DNA from 4 places in the Kocuria tytonicola genome. Region 4 is predicted to be linked to each of the others. Evidence: riboswitches for the same ligand, from Rfam matches in the RefSeq annotation. Region 4 holds a riboswitch; each other region holds the start of a gene.
The links. A riboswitch is a leader RNA that binds a small molecule or an ion and turns the genes downstream of it on or off. The one in region 4 is predicted to bind S-adenosylmethionine.
Positions count from the first base shown of each region.

Region 1: linked by a shared signal. The riboswitch ahead of EAE32_RS09240 (bifunctional o-acetylhomoserine/o-acetylserine sulfhydrylase) and the one ahead of EAE32_RS08555 (hypothetical protein) in region 4 are both predicted to bind S-adenosylmethionine.
Region 2: linked by a shared signal. The riboswitch ahead of EAE32_RS09915 (methylenetetrahydrofolate reductase) and the one ahead of EAE32_RS08555 (hypothetical protein) in region 4 are both predicted to bind S-adenosylmethionine.
Region 3: linked by a shared signal. The riboswitch ahead of EAE32_RS09510 (MetQ/NlpA family ABC transporter substrate-binding protein) and the one ahead of EAE32_RS08555 (hypothetical protein) in region 4 are both predicted to bind S-adenosylmethionine.

Region 1 covers NZ_RDEX01000002.1:228,465-232,667, forward strand. The annotation lists gene EAE32_RS09230 (CPBP family intramembrane glutamic endopeptidase) at 7-771, shown strand; gene EAE32_RS09235 (VOC family protein) at 800-1,438, opposite strand; SAM riboswitch class IV at 1,557-1,676, shown strand; gene EAE32_RS09240 (bifunctional o-acetylhomoserine/o-acetylserine sulfhydrylase) at 1,748-3,253, shown strand; gene metX (homoserine O-acetyltransferase MetX) at 3,250-4,203, shown strand, end outside.
Region 2 covers NZ_RDEX01000003.1:12,220-16,422, forward strand. The annotation lists gene metE (5-methyltetrahydropteroyltriglutamate--homocysteine S-methyltransferase) at 1-861, opposite strand, end outside; gene EAE32_RS09915 (methylenetetrahydrofolate reductase) at 1,052-2,047, opposite strand; SAM riboswitch class IV at 2,093-2,209, opposite strand; gene EAE32_RS09920 (hypothetical protein) at 2,281-2,598, opposite strand; gene EAE32_RS09925 (fructosamine kinase family protein) at 2,890-3,759, shown strand; gene EAE32_RS09930 (MarR family winged helix-turn-helix transcriptional regulator) at 3,958-4,203, shown strand, end outside.
Region 3 covers NZ_RDEX01000002.1:286,010-290,212, forward strand. The annotation lists gene EAE32_RS09495 (solute symporter family protein) at 1-472, shown strand, start outside; gene EAE32_RS09500 (GlsB/YeaQ/YmgE family stress response membrane protein) at 638-901, shown strand; gene dxr (1-deoxy-D-xylulose-5-phosphate reductoisomerase) at 1,030-2,292, shown strand; SAM riboswitch class IV at 2,343-2,457, shown strand; gene EAE32_RS09510 (MetQ/NlpA family ABC transporter substrate-binding protein) at 2,544-3,434, shown strand; gene EAE32_RS09515 (methionine ABC transporter ATP-binding protein) at 3,431-4,203, shown strand, end outside.
Region 4 covers NZ_RDEX01000002.1:63,774-67,976, reverse strand. The annotation lists gene EAE32_RS08565 (cell division protein PerM) at 1-1,017, opposite strand, end outside; gene EAE32_RS08560 (glycosyltransferase family 4 protein) at 1,134-2,297, shown strand; SAM riboswitch class IV at 2,398-2,539, shown strand; gene EAE32_RS08555 (hypothetical protein) at 2,561-2,857, shown strand; gene EAE32_RS08550 (GMC family oxidoreductase) at 2,956-4,203, opposite strand, start outside.

The DNA.
Region 1 (4,203 bases), 160 kb from region 4:
GAAGGGGTGCAGACCCCAGCCCCCGCGCCGCGTCCGGCGAGCCCCGCAGACCTCCGGCTGCAGCTCCTCCTGGTGCTCGGCGTGTCCCTCGGCGCCTCCGCCGTGTACTCCGTGCTGGACCTCGCGGAGATGGTGCTGCGGTCCTCGATTGCGGAGAGCTCCACCACCCTGAACCAGCCCCTCAGCCGGGTACCGGTGGTCGACGCGCTGCGCCGCCTCGCGGGCATTTGCCTCGCCCTCGTGCCCGTGGCGCTCGCGGTCTACCTCCTGGCGGGCACCGCATCCCGCATTCCGGCCGCCCTGCGCGGCATGGGTGCGGACGGCAAGCGCCCGGCGCACGACGCCGCCTGGGGCCTCGGGCTGTTCCTCGCCATGGGCGGCGGCACGCTCGTGCTCTACCGGGTGGGCCGTGCGCTCGGGATCACCGCGCAGATCACCACGTCCACGCTGGACACCACCTGGTGGGCAGTGGCACTGCTCGCGCTCACAGCCGCACGGCACGCTCTGGTGGAGGAAGTCATCGTGGTGGCGTTCCTCGCGGACCGCATGCGCGGGCTGGGCCGCTCCTGGTGGACCGTGGCGGTGGTGTCCTCGGTGCTGCGGGCGAGCTACCACCTGTACCAGGGGGTGGGGCCGGCCGTGGGGAACCTCGTGATGGGGCTCGTCTTCGTGTGGTGCTACCGCCGGTACGGCCGCGTGATGCCGCTGCTGCTGGCCCACTTCCTGCTGGACGCGGCCGGTTTCCTCGCACCCCAGCTGCTGGCGGGATGACACCGTGGCACCGCCAGGATGCCGGGGCTCAGATGGTGACGGTGCCGTCCGGAGTGTCGAAGGAGACCGCCATCAGGCCGGGGGTGCCGTTGGGGGCGCTCCAGGTGACGTCCAGCGAGCGCAGGACGTCCTCCACGGGACCGCCCAGCCAGTCCGTGACCCGCTCGGGAGAGCCCGCGATCTCCATGCCGGTGAGGCGCACGTCCGTGAGACGGGCCTGGGAGGGGTGCATCGCGTCCGCGGAGTCGAAGTGGATCATGAACGGCAGCTGGGGGTCCGCGATCAGGCCCTTGACGCCGATCTGGTGCCACTCCAGCTGGCGCCCGTCCGGGAAGAGCCGGGAACCCGGGGCGGCGGGGCGCCCGAGCTTGTCCTCGAAGGGCGCGAGGTCCGGGACCTCCACGACCCAGCCGAGCCAGCCACCGCCGGCCTCGGAACGGGCGCGGACGGCCTGGCCGAACGGCGCCTTCTCCGCAGCGGGGTGCTCCAGGACGGTCACGACCTCCACGTACTGGTGGTCGGTGAGCGGCAGGATCATGTTCCGGGTGCCGAAGCGGGGATGGACCCCGCCCTTGACCGGCTCGATCCCCAGGCGGTCCGCGATCCGCTCGGTGGTGGCCTCCAGCCCGTCCGGCTGTGCTGCGAAGGAAACGTGGTCCAGCTTCATGCAGTCATCGTGACACCCGTCATACGGCCGTCCAAATCGGGCGGTGCAACACACGGGACCACCCGGACGGAACGCTCGCTTGACGGGTGCCCGGGGTGGTTCCCACAATGGAAGCCTAGGTCACGAGAGTCAGCGCCAAGCCCCAGCTTGCTGACCGGCAACCCTCCCTACCGCGGCGGGGTGCCCTGGGTGAAGACCTGGCCGGGACGTCGTCCGACGTCTGCGGCAAGCGCGGGCCCTCGGTTGCCCGTTCGTGCGGGCGCCGTGCGGACGGTCGCCAGGCCCCTGATCCTGCACAGGAGCACGGCCATGAGCACTGCACCCACCCCCGACAACCCCGAGGGCTGGTCCTTCGAGACCCGGCAGATCCACGCCGGTCAGAACCCGGACCCCGTGACCGGAGCCCGGTCGCTGCCCATCTACCAGACCTCGTCCTTCGTGTTCCCGGACGCGGACACGGCCGCCGCCCGGTTCGCCCTGCAGGAGATGGGACCCCTGTACTCCCGCCTGACCAACCCCACCACGGAGGTGGTGGAGAACCGCATCGCCTCCCTCGAGGGCGGCGTGGGCGCACTGATGGTCGCGTCCGGGCAGGCCGCCGCGACGCTGGCGGTGCTCAACCTGGGCGGCGCGGGCAGTCACGTGGTGGCCAGCCCCTCCCTCTACGGCGGGTCCTACAACCTGCTCAAGCACACGCTCGCGCGGCTGGGGGTGGAGACCACCTTCGTGGCGGACCCGGATGACCCGCAGCAGTGGCGGGACGCCGTGCGGCCCAGCACCGTGGCGTTCTTCGGGGAGATGATCCCCAACCCCCGCAACGATGTCCTGGACGTGGAGACGGTCGCCGAGATCGCCCACCGGGCCGGTGTGCCGCTGATCGTGGACAACACCGTGGCCACCCCGTACCTGGTGCGGCCCATCGAGTGGGGCGCGGACATCGTGCTGCACTCGGGCACCAAGTTCCTGGGCGGGCACGGCACGGCGATCGGCGGGTTCATCGTGGACGCCGGGCGCTTCGACTACGGTGCGGACCCCGAGCGCTTCCCCGGCTTCAACGAGCCGGACCCCACCTACAACGGCCTGGTGTACGCGCGGGACCTGGGGGAGGGCGGCGCGTTCGGCGCGAACCTCTCCTACGTGCTCAAGGCGCGCGTGCAGCTGCTGCGTGATCTGGGCTCGGCCATCTCACCGTTCAACGCGTTCCTCATCGAGCAGGGGATCGAGACGCTCTCCCTGCGCGTGGAGCGCCACGTGGCCAACGTCCAGCGGGTGGCCGAGTGGCTCGAGGCCCGCCCCGAGGTGCGCTCCGTCTCCTACGCGGGCCTGCCCTCCTCGCCGTGGCACGAGCGCGCCCGGAAGTACGCCCCCCGAGGAGCCGGTTCCGTCCTCGGCTTCGTCCTGGACGGCGGCAGGGACGCGGGGATCGCCTTCGTGGACGCACTCGGCCTGCACTCCCATGTGGCGAACATCGGGGACGTGCGCTCGCTGGTGATCCACCCGGCGTCGACGACGCACGCGCAGCTCTCGGCCGAGGAGCAGCTCGCGGCGGGTGTGGAACCCGGTTTCGTGCGGCTTTCTGTGGGCACCGAGGGCATCGAGGACATCCTCGCGGACCTGGAGGCCGGTTTCGCGGCGGTGGCAGGCGCCCCGACCGCGGGGGACGCGCAGGAGCCGGCGCGCTCGCGGTCGGCACAGTCGGCACAGGGTGGCGATGACGCCGTGGTTGCCGACACGGCGGTGGGCGCGGGTCGCGGAGGTGGCCCAGCGGCGTCGTCGAGGGCGCGTGGTGGCACGGACGCGGAGCGTGCGGCGTGAGCGCGGTGCAGACCGCGCCCACCGTGCGCCGGGACGGCGTGGTGCGCCGCGCGGACCTCGGGGAGCTGGAGCTGGAGTCCGGGGTGCGCCTGCCGGACGTGTGCCTGGCGTACGAGACGTGGGGCGAGCTGGCCCCGGACGGCTCCAACGCAGTGCTGGTCGAGCACGCGCTCACGGGCGATTCGCACGTGGCGCGCGGCACCAGTGTTGGGTACGGGGACACCGCACCCTTCGACACCCTGGACCGCCGCGTGGCCGCGGGGACCGACGGCTGGTGGGACGGGCTCGTGGGACCGGGGGCCGCGATCGACACCAACCGCTGGTTCGTGGTGTGCGCGAACATCCTGGGCGGCTGCCACGGCAGCACCGGCCCGGCGAGCCTGGCCCCGGACGGCGCCCCGTGGGGCTCGCGCTTCCCGCGCATCACCGTGCGCGACACCGTGGCCGCGGAGGCGCGGCTCGCGGACCTGCTGGGGATCCCGCAGTGGCGGCTCGTGGTGGGCGGCTCCATGGGCGGGGCCCGCGCGCTGGAGTGGGCCGTGTGCCACCCCGAGCGGGTGGCCGCGTGCGCGGTGATCGCCGCGAACGCCCGGGTCAGCGCGGAGCAGCTCGCGTGGGGCCGCACCCAGGCACTCGCCATCCGCCAGGACCCCCGGTTCCACCACGGCGACTACTACGCGGGCCCGCACCCCGTGGAGGGCCTCGGCCTGGCACGGCGGATCGCGCACATCACCTACCGCAGCGCCCACGAGCTCGCCGCGCGCTTCGGGCGGGAGCCCCAGCCGCGCGAGGACCCCGCGGGCACGTACCCCGGCAGCCGGGGTCGCTACCGGGTGGAGGGCTACCTGGACCACCAGGCGGAGAAGCTCGCGGCGCGCTTCGACGCGAACGCGTACCTCAGCGTCAACGAGACGTTGATGTCCCACGACGTCGCCCGCGGCCGCGGCAGC
Region 2 (4,203 bases), on a different contig from region 4:
GGCGTCCGCGTCCGTCCGGGCGAGGGCGAGCAGCGCGTCCTCCCCGGCCTCCCCGTAGCCCACGGTCACGAGCACCGCGGGCCGGTGCACGGGGTGGGTGAGCCGGGCGTAGGCGGCTTCAAGGGCCGTGACGATCTCCGCGCGGTCCACGGCCCAGCCGTCCGCGGCGAGCGCGGGCTCGTCCAGCTGCACCCACTGCACGCCAGCAGCCGCGAGCTCCGAGAGGATCGTGAGGTAGTGGCCCACCACGTCGTCGAGCCGGGCCAGCGGGTCGGCCGGGGCGTCGTCGGTGGTCTCGGGGCGGGACAGCAGCAGCAGCGTCACCGGGCCCACGAGCACGGGGCGGGTCCTGGTCCCGGTACGGCGCAGGGTGTCCCGGTAGCGGGACACGAGGCTCTCGGGGTGCGCGCTGAGGGGTGTGTCCGGCCCGATCTCGGGAACGTAGTAGTGGTAGTTCGTGTCGAACCACTTGGTCATCTCCAGCGGCTCCAGGTGGTCCGTGCCCCGGGACAGGGTGGTCACCAGCTCGATGCCGCGCGCGGTGTCCGGGGCGGCGGCACGGAAGCCGTCCGCGGCGAAGCGGGCCGGCACCGCACCCAGGGCGAGGGCGGTGTCCAGCACGTGGTCCACGGCGAAGCCCTCGCCGGGCACGGCGGCGTCGTCGGTCAGACCGAGCTGGGTGAGCCGCGTCGTCGTGCGCTCCCGCAGCTGCGCGAGGGTGTCCAGGACGGTGCTCGCGGGGTGCTCCCGCGGGTCCTTCCAGTAGGCCTCCAGGGCCCGTTTGAGATCGCGGTCCGGGCCGATCCGGGGATAGCCCAGGACGGTGGCGGTGGGGAACGCGGGGGTGTGCTGGGTGGTCATGGGAACTCCTTCGTCAGGGGTGTCAGGGGTTGTCTGGGGTGGAAGAGGGTGTGCGGAACCGCGCTCGCGGGCGGGTGCGCTCGCGAAACGGGTGGTGGGGTGTCTGAATGTCCGAGTGCCTGGGGGCCTGGGGGCCTGGGGGCGCGGCGCGCGGGTCCCCGGTTGGCTGCCGCCGGGGCTACGCCGCGGGCTACACCGCGGGACTGCGGCCGCGGTACTCCCGGGCGGCGTCCCGGACGCGCAGGTGCTCCAGGATGGTGAGTGCTGCCTCGGGCCGGTTGAACGTGTAGAGGTGGAACCCGGCGCAGCCCAGGTCCAGGAGGTCGTCGATGAGCGAGAGCGTGGCCGCGATGCCGCGGTGGCGCATGTCCTCGGGGGAGTCCGCGGCGAGGAAGTCCGTGAGGCGCCGCGGCACGGAGACGCCGGTGATCTCGGTCATCCGCCGCAGCCGCCGGGGGTCCGTGAGGGGCATCAGCCCGGCCACCACGGGGATGTGGATGCCCTCGGAGCGGGCCCGCTCCAGGAACCGGGCGTAGTCCTCGGGCTCGTAGAGCACCTGGGTGATCCCGTAGTCCGCGCCGGCCTCCTGCTTGTCCCACAGGGACGCGAGGTCCGCCTCGAAGTCACGCCCCCGCGCGGGTGAGGGGTAGCAGGCCACGGACACGGACAGCGGCCGGGTCCCGGGGCGGAACCCGTCCCCGAAACGACGCCGCTCCACGTCCCGCACGAGCCGCACGAGGTCCGAGGCGCGGTTCAATCCGCCCGGAGGGGTCACCCACTCGGCGCCGCCCAGCGGCGGGTCCCCGCGCAGGGCGAGGAGGTCGCGGACGCCGTCGTCCAGCAGCTGCTCCACGGCGCTCTCCAGGCCCGCGCGATCGGTGCCGCCGCACGTGAAGTGGGCCATGACCGGGGTGTTCGTGGTGCGGCGCAGGTGCCGCAGCGCCTCACGGGTGACGCCGGGGGCACCCGAGTGGCCGTGCGTGACGGAGAAGAAGTCCGGGCCGGCCTGGGCCATGGCGTCGATGCTGCGCCACACGGTGTTCGGGTCCGCGGTGGGACGTGGCGGGAACACCTCGAACGAGACGAGCGTGGAGCGGCGGGGCCGGCGCACGAGCCAGGACGTGCCCGTGGGAGGCTCCACCGGGTGGACGGGGGCGGTGCGGGCTGCTGCCAACGGTGCGGGCATACGAGAAAACCTCCGGCGGTAGGACGCCGGAGGTGTGAGATCCGAGCGCCGTACTTGCCGATCACGCGGTTGCGCGACGGCCGGATCGTCATCTGGGGCACCCCACTACAGCAGGAGGGTTGCCGTCCGGCCAGCCAGAGCTTTGCGCCGGAACTCATGATCCTTGATGTGCGAGCGACGGTAGCACGGGCCGCTGGTCTGTCAAAAGTCCGGGCGGCGGAGCGCCTTCGGCCTCAGCGGGGCGGATGCGCCGCCGAGCTGCCGCTGCGCGGGGCGTCCTCGGCGGCTGGTGCGGCCGAGGGGGCCTCCGGATCGAGCGGGTCCTCCGGGTAGCGGTCCTGGTGGAAGAGCCGCACCAGGGACAGCGTCACGGCGGTCAGGGTGAGGGAACCCGCCAGCAGCACCAGGAAGAAGGGCAGGACCGGGTACCTCACGGCCCAGTCGCTGGAGAAGTAGGAGCCGGCGTAGCCCACCGCGCCCAGGACACCGAGAACGGCGGCCAGGGCGTAGAGGAAGGTTTCGGGGCGGTGACGGTGCAGGAAGGGGGCCATGATGTCCTCGCAGCGGGTCAGCGCGGAACGGGTGTCACGAACGTGCGCCGACGCGTCCGGGTGCGCGGGCGCCGTCGTGCAATGGCGTGGGGCAGTGATGACGACATGCTAGCAACGCGGCGCATCGTGCCTGGTGAGGCGGGGGTCACGACGCGGCGGTGCGGCACCGTTGTCCATGCACACGCATGCCGTTGACGGGGGGCGGGACGCTGCGACGCGCCCCACCGCGACGGCTCTCCGAGACCTCCGCCGGCCCGTGCGCCTGTCGGAGCGCGGTGCTAGACAGGAGTCATGTCACACCTGGACCAGCTCCCCCGGGAGCTCGTGAGCGATCTTCACGTCCGCGCCGCCCACCCGCTCAGCGGCGGGGACAGTGCCAACGCCTTCCGCCTGGAGACCCCGGCGGGTCCTCTGTTCGCCAAGACCATGCCGCACGCCGCCGAGGGGGTCCTGCCGGTCGAGGCCGCGGGGCTGGAGGCGCTGCGCGCGGTGTGCCCCGAGGAGGTGCGGGTCCCGCGCGTGCGCCACGTGAGCGAGGACGCGCTCGTGCTGGAGTGGATCGACGAGGCCTCGGGCGGCCGTGACGCCGCCACGGAACGCAGCTTCGGCACCGGGCTGGCCCTGATCCACCGGGCCCGCGCGCCGCACGTGGGGTGGCTCTCCCCGGACCTCCCCGAGCGCATTGGATCGGCGCCCGTGGACCTCACCCCCACCGACGACTGGGCGGACTTCCTGCTGCGGCGCCGCATCGAGCCGCTGCTGCGCGAGGCGGTCGATGCCGGGAACCTGGACCCCGCGGCGTCGGGCCTGCTGGCGAGCCTCGCTCCGCGGGCCGCCGAGCTCGCGGGGCCGCCCGAGCCCCCGAGCCTGGTGCACGGAGACCTCTGGGCCGGGAACCGGGTGGTGGACCGCGCGGGCGCGAACTGGCTCATCGACCCCTCGGCGTTCTACGGCCACCGGGAGTACGACCTCGCCATGATGCAGCTCTTCGGCGGCTTCGGGCGGGACTGCTTTGCCGCCTACGACGAGACCTACCCCCTCGCCGACGGCTGGCACCAGCGTGTGCCGTGGTACCAGCTGCCGCCGCTGCTGATCCACGCCATCCGCTTCGGCGGGGGCTACGGCGGCTCCGTGATGAGGGCGCTGCGCCGGCTGGGCTGAGCGGCGGCGACGGCGCAGGCGCCCCGGCCGTCAGGTGCCGGACGTGCCGTGGAAACCGGTGGGGCCACCCTCCGGACATGCGCGGGTGCGCCGCCGGAGGTGGCACGCCGGACTGGGTGCACGGGGTTGGACAGCGTTCGCCCGTGTACCGCATGATGCTTACTAGATGATCTAACCATCGTGGACTCGAGGTGCGGCATGGACAGCAGCGGCGCGGAGCTCGTCAACGCCGGGCCCCACTCGCGTGCGCTGCGGCGGGTGATCACCCTGAACCAGGAGATCGGTTTCCAGGTGCGCCGCACCATGGGGCTGCGGGACACCGACTACACGGCCATGGCCCTGCTGCTGCGCCGCCCCATGGGCCCCACGGAGCTGGCCCGCGCGCTGCACATCACCACGGCCTCCGCCACTGCCATGGTGGACCGGCTGGTCCGCGCCGGGCAC
Region 3 (4,203 bases), 220 kb from region 4:
GAACTCGGATCCCCGCCGGGAGCTGCGCGTGGCCAAGACCACGGTGGTGGTCATCGGTCTGATCTCGATCGCGGGTGGCATCGGCGCGCAGGGGCAGAACGTGGCGTTCCTCGTGGCCCTCGCCTTTGCGGTGGCCGCCTCCGCCAACCTGCCCACCATCCTCTACTCCCTGTACTGGAAGCGGTTCACCACGCGAGGGGCCGTGTGGTCCATGTACGGCGGGCTGATCCTCTCCGTGGTGCTGATCGTCTTCTCCCCGGTCATGTCCGGTGCGGAGACGTCCATGATCCCCACCGCGGACTTCGCCGTCTACCCGCTGTCCAACCCGGGCATCATCTCCATCCCGGCCTCGTTCCTGCTGGGCTTCCTGGGCTCCGTCACGGAGCGCCGCAAGGAGGATCCGTACAAGCAGTCCGAGATGGAGGTGCGCTCGCTCACGGGTGTGGGCGCGGAGAAGCCCGTGGCCCACTGATCGCGGGGGAGGGCGGTTTCTGTGAGCCACATCTCCTACCCGACGGTAAGGCCTATAGTCCTGCTATCTGGTAGTACACTGAACGGCAGTTCGCTGACCAGAGCGAGGCTCGCCCCGTCATGTGGGCAACCGCATGCGCGAGCAACGACAACTTGAGGTGGAGAAATGGGCATTATTAGCTGGATCATCCTCGGTCTGATCGCTGGCGCCCTCGCCAAGCTGATCCTGCCGGGCAAGCAGGGTGGCGGGATCATCGTGACCATCATCCTGGGCGTCGTGGGCGCGTTCCTCGGCGGCTGGCTGGGCAGCTTCATTCCGGGCCTGCACGCCGGGATCGACAAGATCAGCATCGGCACCATCATCACGTCCGTGGTCGGCGCACTCATCGTGCTGCTGGTCTACGGCTTCGTGACCGGGCGTCGTCGCTGAACGACCCACAGGCCCTGAGGGGCCTTCGCGCAAGGGCGTCACCTCCGAGGTGGCGCCCTTGTCGCATCTGCGGAGCCGGGCCCACACCGCGTCCGGGCCATACTGGTCCCATGAACAGCGCACCCGCCATGACCCCGGACCTCGACCGCGCCACCCGGGACGCCCCCCGCAGTCTGGTGATCCTGGGCTCCACCGGCTCCATCGGCACGCAGGCGCTGGACGTCGTCGCCTCGGCGGCACGGCTCGCCCGGCCCGTCACGGACGCGGAGCACCCGCCCTTCCGGGTGCTCGCCCTCGCGGCCGGTGCCGGCAACCTGGAGCTGCTCGCGCGCCAGGCCGTGGACTTCGCGGTGGCGGCCGTGGGCACGAGTGGCACGGCGGACGACGCCGCCCGGCTGCGTGAGCTGCTCGCGGCACGGACGCGGGCGGCGTCGTCGGCGGCGCTTCCCGAGGTGTTCCACGGTCCCGAGGCGGCCACGCGGATCGCCGAGTGGAACGGGACGGACGTGGTGCTCAACGGGATCACCGGCAGCATCGGTCTGGCTCCCACGCTCGCGGCTCTCACGGCGGGGCACCGCGTGGCGCTGGCCAACAAGGAGTCGCTGATCGCCGGGGGGCCGCTCGTGAAACGCGCGGCCGAGGCCACGGGCCTCGCCGACGCGCTGATCCCGGTGGACTCCGAGCACTCGGCCATTGCCCAGACCCTGCGCTCCGGCACGGCGGGGGAGGTGGCACGTCTGGTGCTGACCGCGTCCGGCGGCCCGTTCCGCGGGATGAACCGCGCGCAGCTCGCGGACGTCACCCCCGCGCAGGCCCTCAAGCACCCCACATGGGACATGGGAGTCATGGTGACCACCAACTCCGCCACGATGGTCAACAAGGCGCTCGAGGTCCTGGAGGCGTCCCTGCTCTTCGACGTGGACCTGGAGCGCATCGACGTGACCGTGCACCCGCAGTCCGTGGTGCACTCCATGGTGCAGTTCGTGGACGGCTCCACGATCGCGCAGGCCTCCCCGCCGGACATGCGGCTTCCCCTGGCGCTCGGCGTCGGCTGGCCCCACCGCGTGACCGGCGCGGCGGTGCCGTGCGACTGGAGCACCGCCGCGCAGTGGACGTTCGAGCCCCTGGACGCCGAGGCCTTTCCCGCGGTGGAGCTCATGAAGCGCGCGGGGTCTCTGGGCGGGACCTGGCCCGCGGTGTTCAACGCGGCGAACGAGGAGGCCGTGCACGCGTTCCACCGCGGGGAGCTGGGCTTCACGGGGATCGTGGACCTCGTGGAGCGCGTGGTGGGAGACCACGACGGGGTGCGGGAGCCCACGCTGGAGGATGTCCTCGAGGCTGAGCGGTGGGCCCGGGCCCACGCGGGCGAGCGAATCTCCCGCGGCCGCTGAGGCACGGGCGGTGCCGGTGGTGCCGCAGTCCCGTGCTAGGCTCGTGGGCGGATGACGAGATCCGGCGCGTAGCTCTGGCTGGCCGGACGGCAACCCTCTCCCGTAGCGGGGTGCCCCAGATGACCATCCGGCCGCGGTTCGAAAAGATCACGGCAAGTGCGGTTTCTCTTCGAATGGCACGTGTCTGATCATTGCCCTCATCCAGGCGGGACCCTTCGCTCCGCGCGACCGGACCCCGACCCTGGAAAGGCATGATCGTGCGAACCAAACGACTGCTCCCCGTAGTACTGGCCACCACCCTGGGCCTGACCCTCACCGCGTGCGGTGGCGGCTCCGAGAACACGGACCCGGCCGCGGACGGCAAGATCACCATCGGCATCGTGGGCTCGACCCCCGTGCAGGATGCGCTCAAGGACGTGGCGGCGCAGCACGACGTCACGGTCGAGTACGTGGACTTCAGCGACTACAGCCAGCCGAACCCCGCACTGAAGAGCGGGGACATCGACATGAACTGGTTCCAGCACATCGCGTACCTCGCGGACTACAACAACAGCTCCGGGGACACCATCACGCCCGTGGGCTCCACGTCGATCTTCCCGCTGGGGCTGTACTCCAAGACCGCGAAGTCCGTGGGGGACCTCAAGCAGGGTGACGAGATCGCCGTGCCCAACGACTCCATCAACCTCTCGCGCTCCCTGAACCTGCTGAAGCAGCAGGGGCTGGTGTCCTTCACCAAGGACACGATCGCGCCCACGGAGCAGGACCTCGACGCCGAGAAGTCCAAGGTCAAGGTCCGCCCGGTCTCCGCCGAGCAGACCGTGCTGTCCATGGACTCGGTGGCCGGTTCCGTGGTCAACAACGACTTCCTGGACCGCGCGAACCTCGACCCGAAGAACGCGCTCGCGCAGGACGACCCCACCGCCGACAGCGCCAAGGTCTACGACAACCTCTTCGCCGCGACCCAGGCGAACGCGGACAACGAGACGCTGAAGAAGGTGGCGAGCTTCTACTACGACTCCACGGTCCAGGAGGCCGAGAAGAAGGAGACCAAGGGCACCGCCGTTCCCACCAAGGTGGACCAGCAGGAGCTCAAGGACCTGCTCGCGCGGTACTCGCAGGACCTCAAGGAGCAGAGCAAGTGAGCCCAGCCGACACGGCGAGCACCCTGGTCAGCTTCCGGGACGTCAGCAAGGTCTTCGAGACGGGGAACCGACGCCGCAGGCGCACGGTCACCGCCGTCGAGTCCGTGGACCTGGACATCCGCAGGGGCGAGATCTTCGCGGTCATCGGCTACTCCGGGGCCGGCAAGTCCACGCTCGTGCGCCTCATCAACGGCCTCGAGCCCGTGACCTCCGGTTTCCTCGAGGTTGCCGGGCGGCGCGTGGACGGCCGGTCGGAGACCCAGCTGGCACCCGTCCGCCGGGACATCGGCATGATCTTCCAGCAGTTCAACCTGTTCACCTCGCGCACGGTGGCGGGCAACGTGGAGTACCCGCTCAAGCGTGCCGGGTGGAGCGCGGAGAACCGGAAGGCCCGCGTGGCGGAGCTGCTGGAGTTCGTGGGCCTCACCGAGCGCGCCGGGAACTACCCCGAGCAGCTCTCGGGCGGGCAGAAGCAGCGCGTGGGCGTCGCCCGGGCGCTCGCCACGAGCCCCGAGCTGCTGCTCGCGGACGAGTCCACCTCCGCCCTGGACCCGGAGACCACCCAGGAGGTGCTGGGCCTGCTGCGCCGGGTCAACCGTGAACTGGGGATCACCATCGTGCTCATCACCCACGAGATGGACGTGGTGCGCGCCGTCGCGGACCGAGTGGCCGTGATGGACGGCGGGCGCGTCGTCGAGGTGGGGAGCACCGCGGAGATCTTCGCGCACCCCAAGGCGGAGACCACCCGCAAGTTCGTGTCCTCGGTGAT
Region 4 (4,203 bases):
GAGGAAGCCGAACTGCAGGGCGGTGAGCGCAGTGTCCCCCGCGGTCCCCGTGCCGAGATCCTGGTACACGGTCACGATGCCGCCCCAGTTCCCCGCGAGCGCCACGACGAGCAGCAGCGCACCTCCCGCCACGGCCGCGGCGGCCGCGAGGGATCCCGCGCGGATCACGGCCCACACGTAGGAGCCCGCCCAGCGCGAGTACTGGCTCGTGCGCTGCAGCCAGGAGGCGGCATCCGTCCCGAGGACCGCTGCCAGCGAGCGCGAGACGCTCCAGCCGCCCACGAGTGCCCCCAGGCCCACGGGCAGCAGGGAGCACAGTGCCGCGGAGAGCAGGTCCACGGACACCTGGTCCGTGCGGGAGACCAGTGCCACCACCGCGGCGAGGAGCGCGTACGCCACCATGCCCGCGCAGAACGGCACGAGGAACTGCCCGCGCCAGCAGGCCCGCGCGATCCGCCGCCCGGCGACCACGGCGAGCGCAAACGGGATCAGCGTGAGACCGAGCGGCACCAGGGTGACGGTGCCACCGCCGTCCAGGGGCAACCCCTCGGCGGCCCGCACGTCCAGGGGCGTGCCGTGCGCAAGCAGCCAGCCGAGCCCGGCCAGCCGGAGGCTGCCGCCGGCGCCGAGCGTCGCGAAGCCCCCGGCCACCCAGACCGCGCCCAGCAGCAGAGCGCCGAGCAGCAGGCCCACCAGACCCACCGCGAGCATCTCGACGACGCCCTGCAGGGCCAGGGGCATGGGCAGCCCCGCGTCGTCGCGCTGCACCGCGGGGGGCTTCGCGGCGGGAGACGTCGCGGTGGCGGGCTGCGTGACGGAGCGTCGCGCCCCGGCGCCCCGTGCGCCGTCGTCCCCCCTGCCGAAATCCCCCGTACTGGAGCCTGGTGCGCCGCCCGGGGGGAGCCGTCCGGGTTCCCGCCGGTCGTCTGGGGCGGAACCGTCCGCGGCGGAGGAGCCGCGCGCTCGCCATCGGTCGCGTACGCCCGTGATCGCACCGGGCACTGAGGGAAGTTTCATCACGCTCATCTTTCCACGTCCGGGCGGCCGCGGCCCGCAGCGCTGTTCGTCCGGACTTCACCCGCAGGACACCGGTGCGTGACGCCGCGGTGGGGCACGGACGCCAGGGTGGAGGCGTGAGAATCGCACTGGTGGCAGAACAGTTCCTCCCCCACGTCAACGGCGTCACCCACTCCGTGATCCGCGTCCTGGAACACCTGCGCGACCACGGCCACGAGGCCATGGTGATCGCTCCTTCCTACGAGAAGACCCTCTTCCTGGGCTCCGTGGACCACGTGGACGGCGTGCGTGTGGAGCGTATTCCCTCCCTCCCGCTCGCCGGGTACCCGGAGGTGCGCGTCGCAAGCTGCACCGTGAACCGGATGCAGCGCATCCTGGCGCGCTTCGCGCCGGACGTGGTCCACGTGGCCTCCCCCTTCATCCTGGGCTGGCAGGCCATCCAGGCCGCCAAGGGCCTGGGTCTGCCGTGCGTGGCCGTCTACCAGACGGACGTCCCCGGCTACGCCGCGCGCTACGGCGCCGCGCTCCTGGAGAAGAGCATGTGGTCCCACGTGCGCACCATGCACAACAGCGCCACCCTCACCCTGGCCCCCTCCACGGCGTCCATCGCCTCCCTGCACGAGCACGGGGTGCAGCGGGTCCACACGTGGCGCCGCGGCGTGGACACCGTCCGCTTCAGCCCGGACCGGCGCGACGACGCGTGGCGCGATCGGGTGGGCGGCGGCCGGCGGATCGTCGGGTACGTGGGGCGGCTCGCTCCGGAGAAGCAGGTGGCGGACCTCGTGGTCCTGGACTCCCTGCCGGACACCCAGCTCGTGGTGGTGGGCTCCGGCCCCCAGAAGGAGTCGCTGCGTGCGCTGCTCCCCCACGCCCACTTCGAGGGGTTCCTCTCCGGCACCGAGCTGGCCACGGTCATGGCCTCCCTGGACGTGTTCGTCCACCCCGGCGAGCACGAGACGTTCTGCCAGACCATCCAGGAGGCCATGGCCTGCGCGGTCCCCGTGGTCGCCGTGGGCCGCGGCGGCCCGCTGGACCTCGTGGACTCCTCCCGCAACGGCTGGCTCTACCGCCCCGGGGACACCGAGGCCCTGCGGGATCGGGTGCGGGACCTCGTGGGCGACGACGCCAAGCGTCTCGCGTTCGCGCGCACGGCCCACCGGACGGTGCAGACCCGCACGTGGGACGCCGTGTGCGACCAGCTCGTGGAGCACTACGGGCGAGCGGCCCGCGTGAACTCCCGCACGAACGGGGCACGGCGGACGGGGCTGGGCGCCCGCTGACCGGACGGCCCGGGCCACGAGGCTCCGTTGGTTAAGTTTTGATGACATTCCCGGCCGCTCCCTGGCTCGCACCGGGCAGCGCTGACTAGGCTCGAACCACCTTCACGAGATGCGCCTGCGCACGGGCCACTGGCCCGCGCGCTCACCCGAGCTCCAACTCGGCGCACGCCAACCCTCGGTTCAGGGGTGGTTTGGATGACGAAGTGGCCGATTCACACGTGTGACTCCGGCAAGCGACCAGAAACAACCAGAGGCCCCGGAAGATGAACAGCACAGCACAGCGACCCCCGTCCACCCAGCGGACGAGCCCCGACTCCCGCGAGCAGTGGGTGGACGTCACCGTCCACGCGGACACCGCGCACCACCTCGTGTCGCTCACGGAGCCCGACGGCCAGCAGCACCAGTACGCCACGGACGACGTCCGTGCGGTTGCCGCGGCCGCGCAGCACACCCGCGGAAGGGGCCAGTGGTGCGCCAAGTACCGCAGGCTCCTGGTCCCCGGGGCCTCCGGCGTCACCGGCGGGATGTCCTTCTACAAGCTGGAGCCGCTCTCCGCCTGAGCGCCTCGGCGCTCCCCGGCACCGGGGCAGACCGGTCCGGAGCACGACGACGCCCGGCACCTCACGGCGCCGGGCGTCGTCGTTGGCCGGGTCGAGGGCTACTGCTGCCCGGCCCCGTGGTCCGCCGCGATCAGCTCCGCGGCCCGCTCACCGATCATGTAGACGGTGATGTTGGGGTTCACGGTCACTAGCTCCGGCATCACGGAGGCGTCCGCGACGCGCAGCCCCCTCACCCCCTTGACCCGCAGCTGGGGGTCCAGGGGCGAGTCCGCGTCCTCCACCGGACCCATGCGGCACGAGCCCGCCGGGTGGTACACGGTGTTGTGGGTGCGGCGGATGTAGTCCGCGATCTCCTCGTCGCTCTGCACGTCCTCCCCGGGGAACAGCTCCCTGCCGGCCCACTCGGACATGCCCTGCTGCGCCACGATCTCCCGCGCGCGGCGGATGCCCGCCGTCATGATGCGCATGTCGTAGCCCTCGGGATCCGTGAAGTAGCGGGGATCCACACGGGGCTTGTCCCGGAAGTCACGCGTGCGCAGCCGCACGGTGCCGCGCGAGCGGGCGTGGGTCACGTTCGGGGTCAGGCAGAACGCGTTGTCCGCCGTGGGATAGCCCTGGCGGTAGGTGTGCATGTCGAAGTTCACGCTGCCGTAGTGCATCATCAGGTCCGGGCGGTCCAGGCCCTCGTCCACCTGGTCGAACACGCCGATCTCCCACCACTGGGTGGAGTCCTCCACCATGGGCTGCTTCGCCTCCCACTGGATCACCGCCTCCGGGTGGTCCTGCAGGTGCGAGCCGACGCCCGGGGAGTCCACGAGCACGTCCACGCCCACCTCGGAGAGGTGCTCGGCGGGGCCGATGCCGGAGAGCATGAGCAGCTTGGGGGTGTCGATCGCACCGGCGGAGACGACCACCTCGCGGCGGGCGGAGATCACGTGCGCCTTGCCGAACGCGTTGTCCGTGACCTCCACGCCGGTGGCGCGGCGGTCCTCGTCGAAGAGCACCCGCTTGACCTGGGTGCCCGTGAGAATCGTGAGGTTCTCACGGTCCTGGGCGGGGTGCAGGTAGCTCACGGAGGAGGAGGACCGCGTGCCGTCCTCGCGGGCGCTGATCTGGAAGAAGCTCGCGCCCTGCGTCACGGTCTTGCCGGTGTTGAAGTCCGCGCGGGGGATGCCTGCCTGTTCGGCCGCCTCCAGCAGGGCGACGCCGCTCGGGTCCGCCGGGGGCACGGTGCGCAGCCGAACGGGGCCGTCGTGGCCGTGGTGGGCGCCCGGGTCCTCGTTGTTCTCCAGCTTCTGGTAGAGCCGGAACGCCAGCTCGGAGTTCCAGCCCTGCGCCCCGTGCTT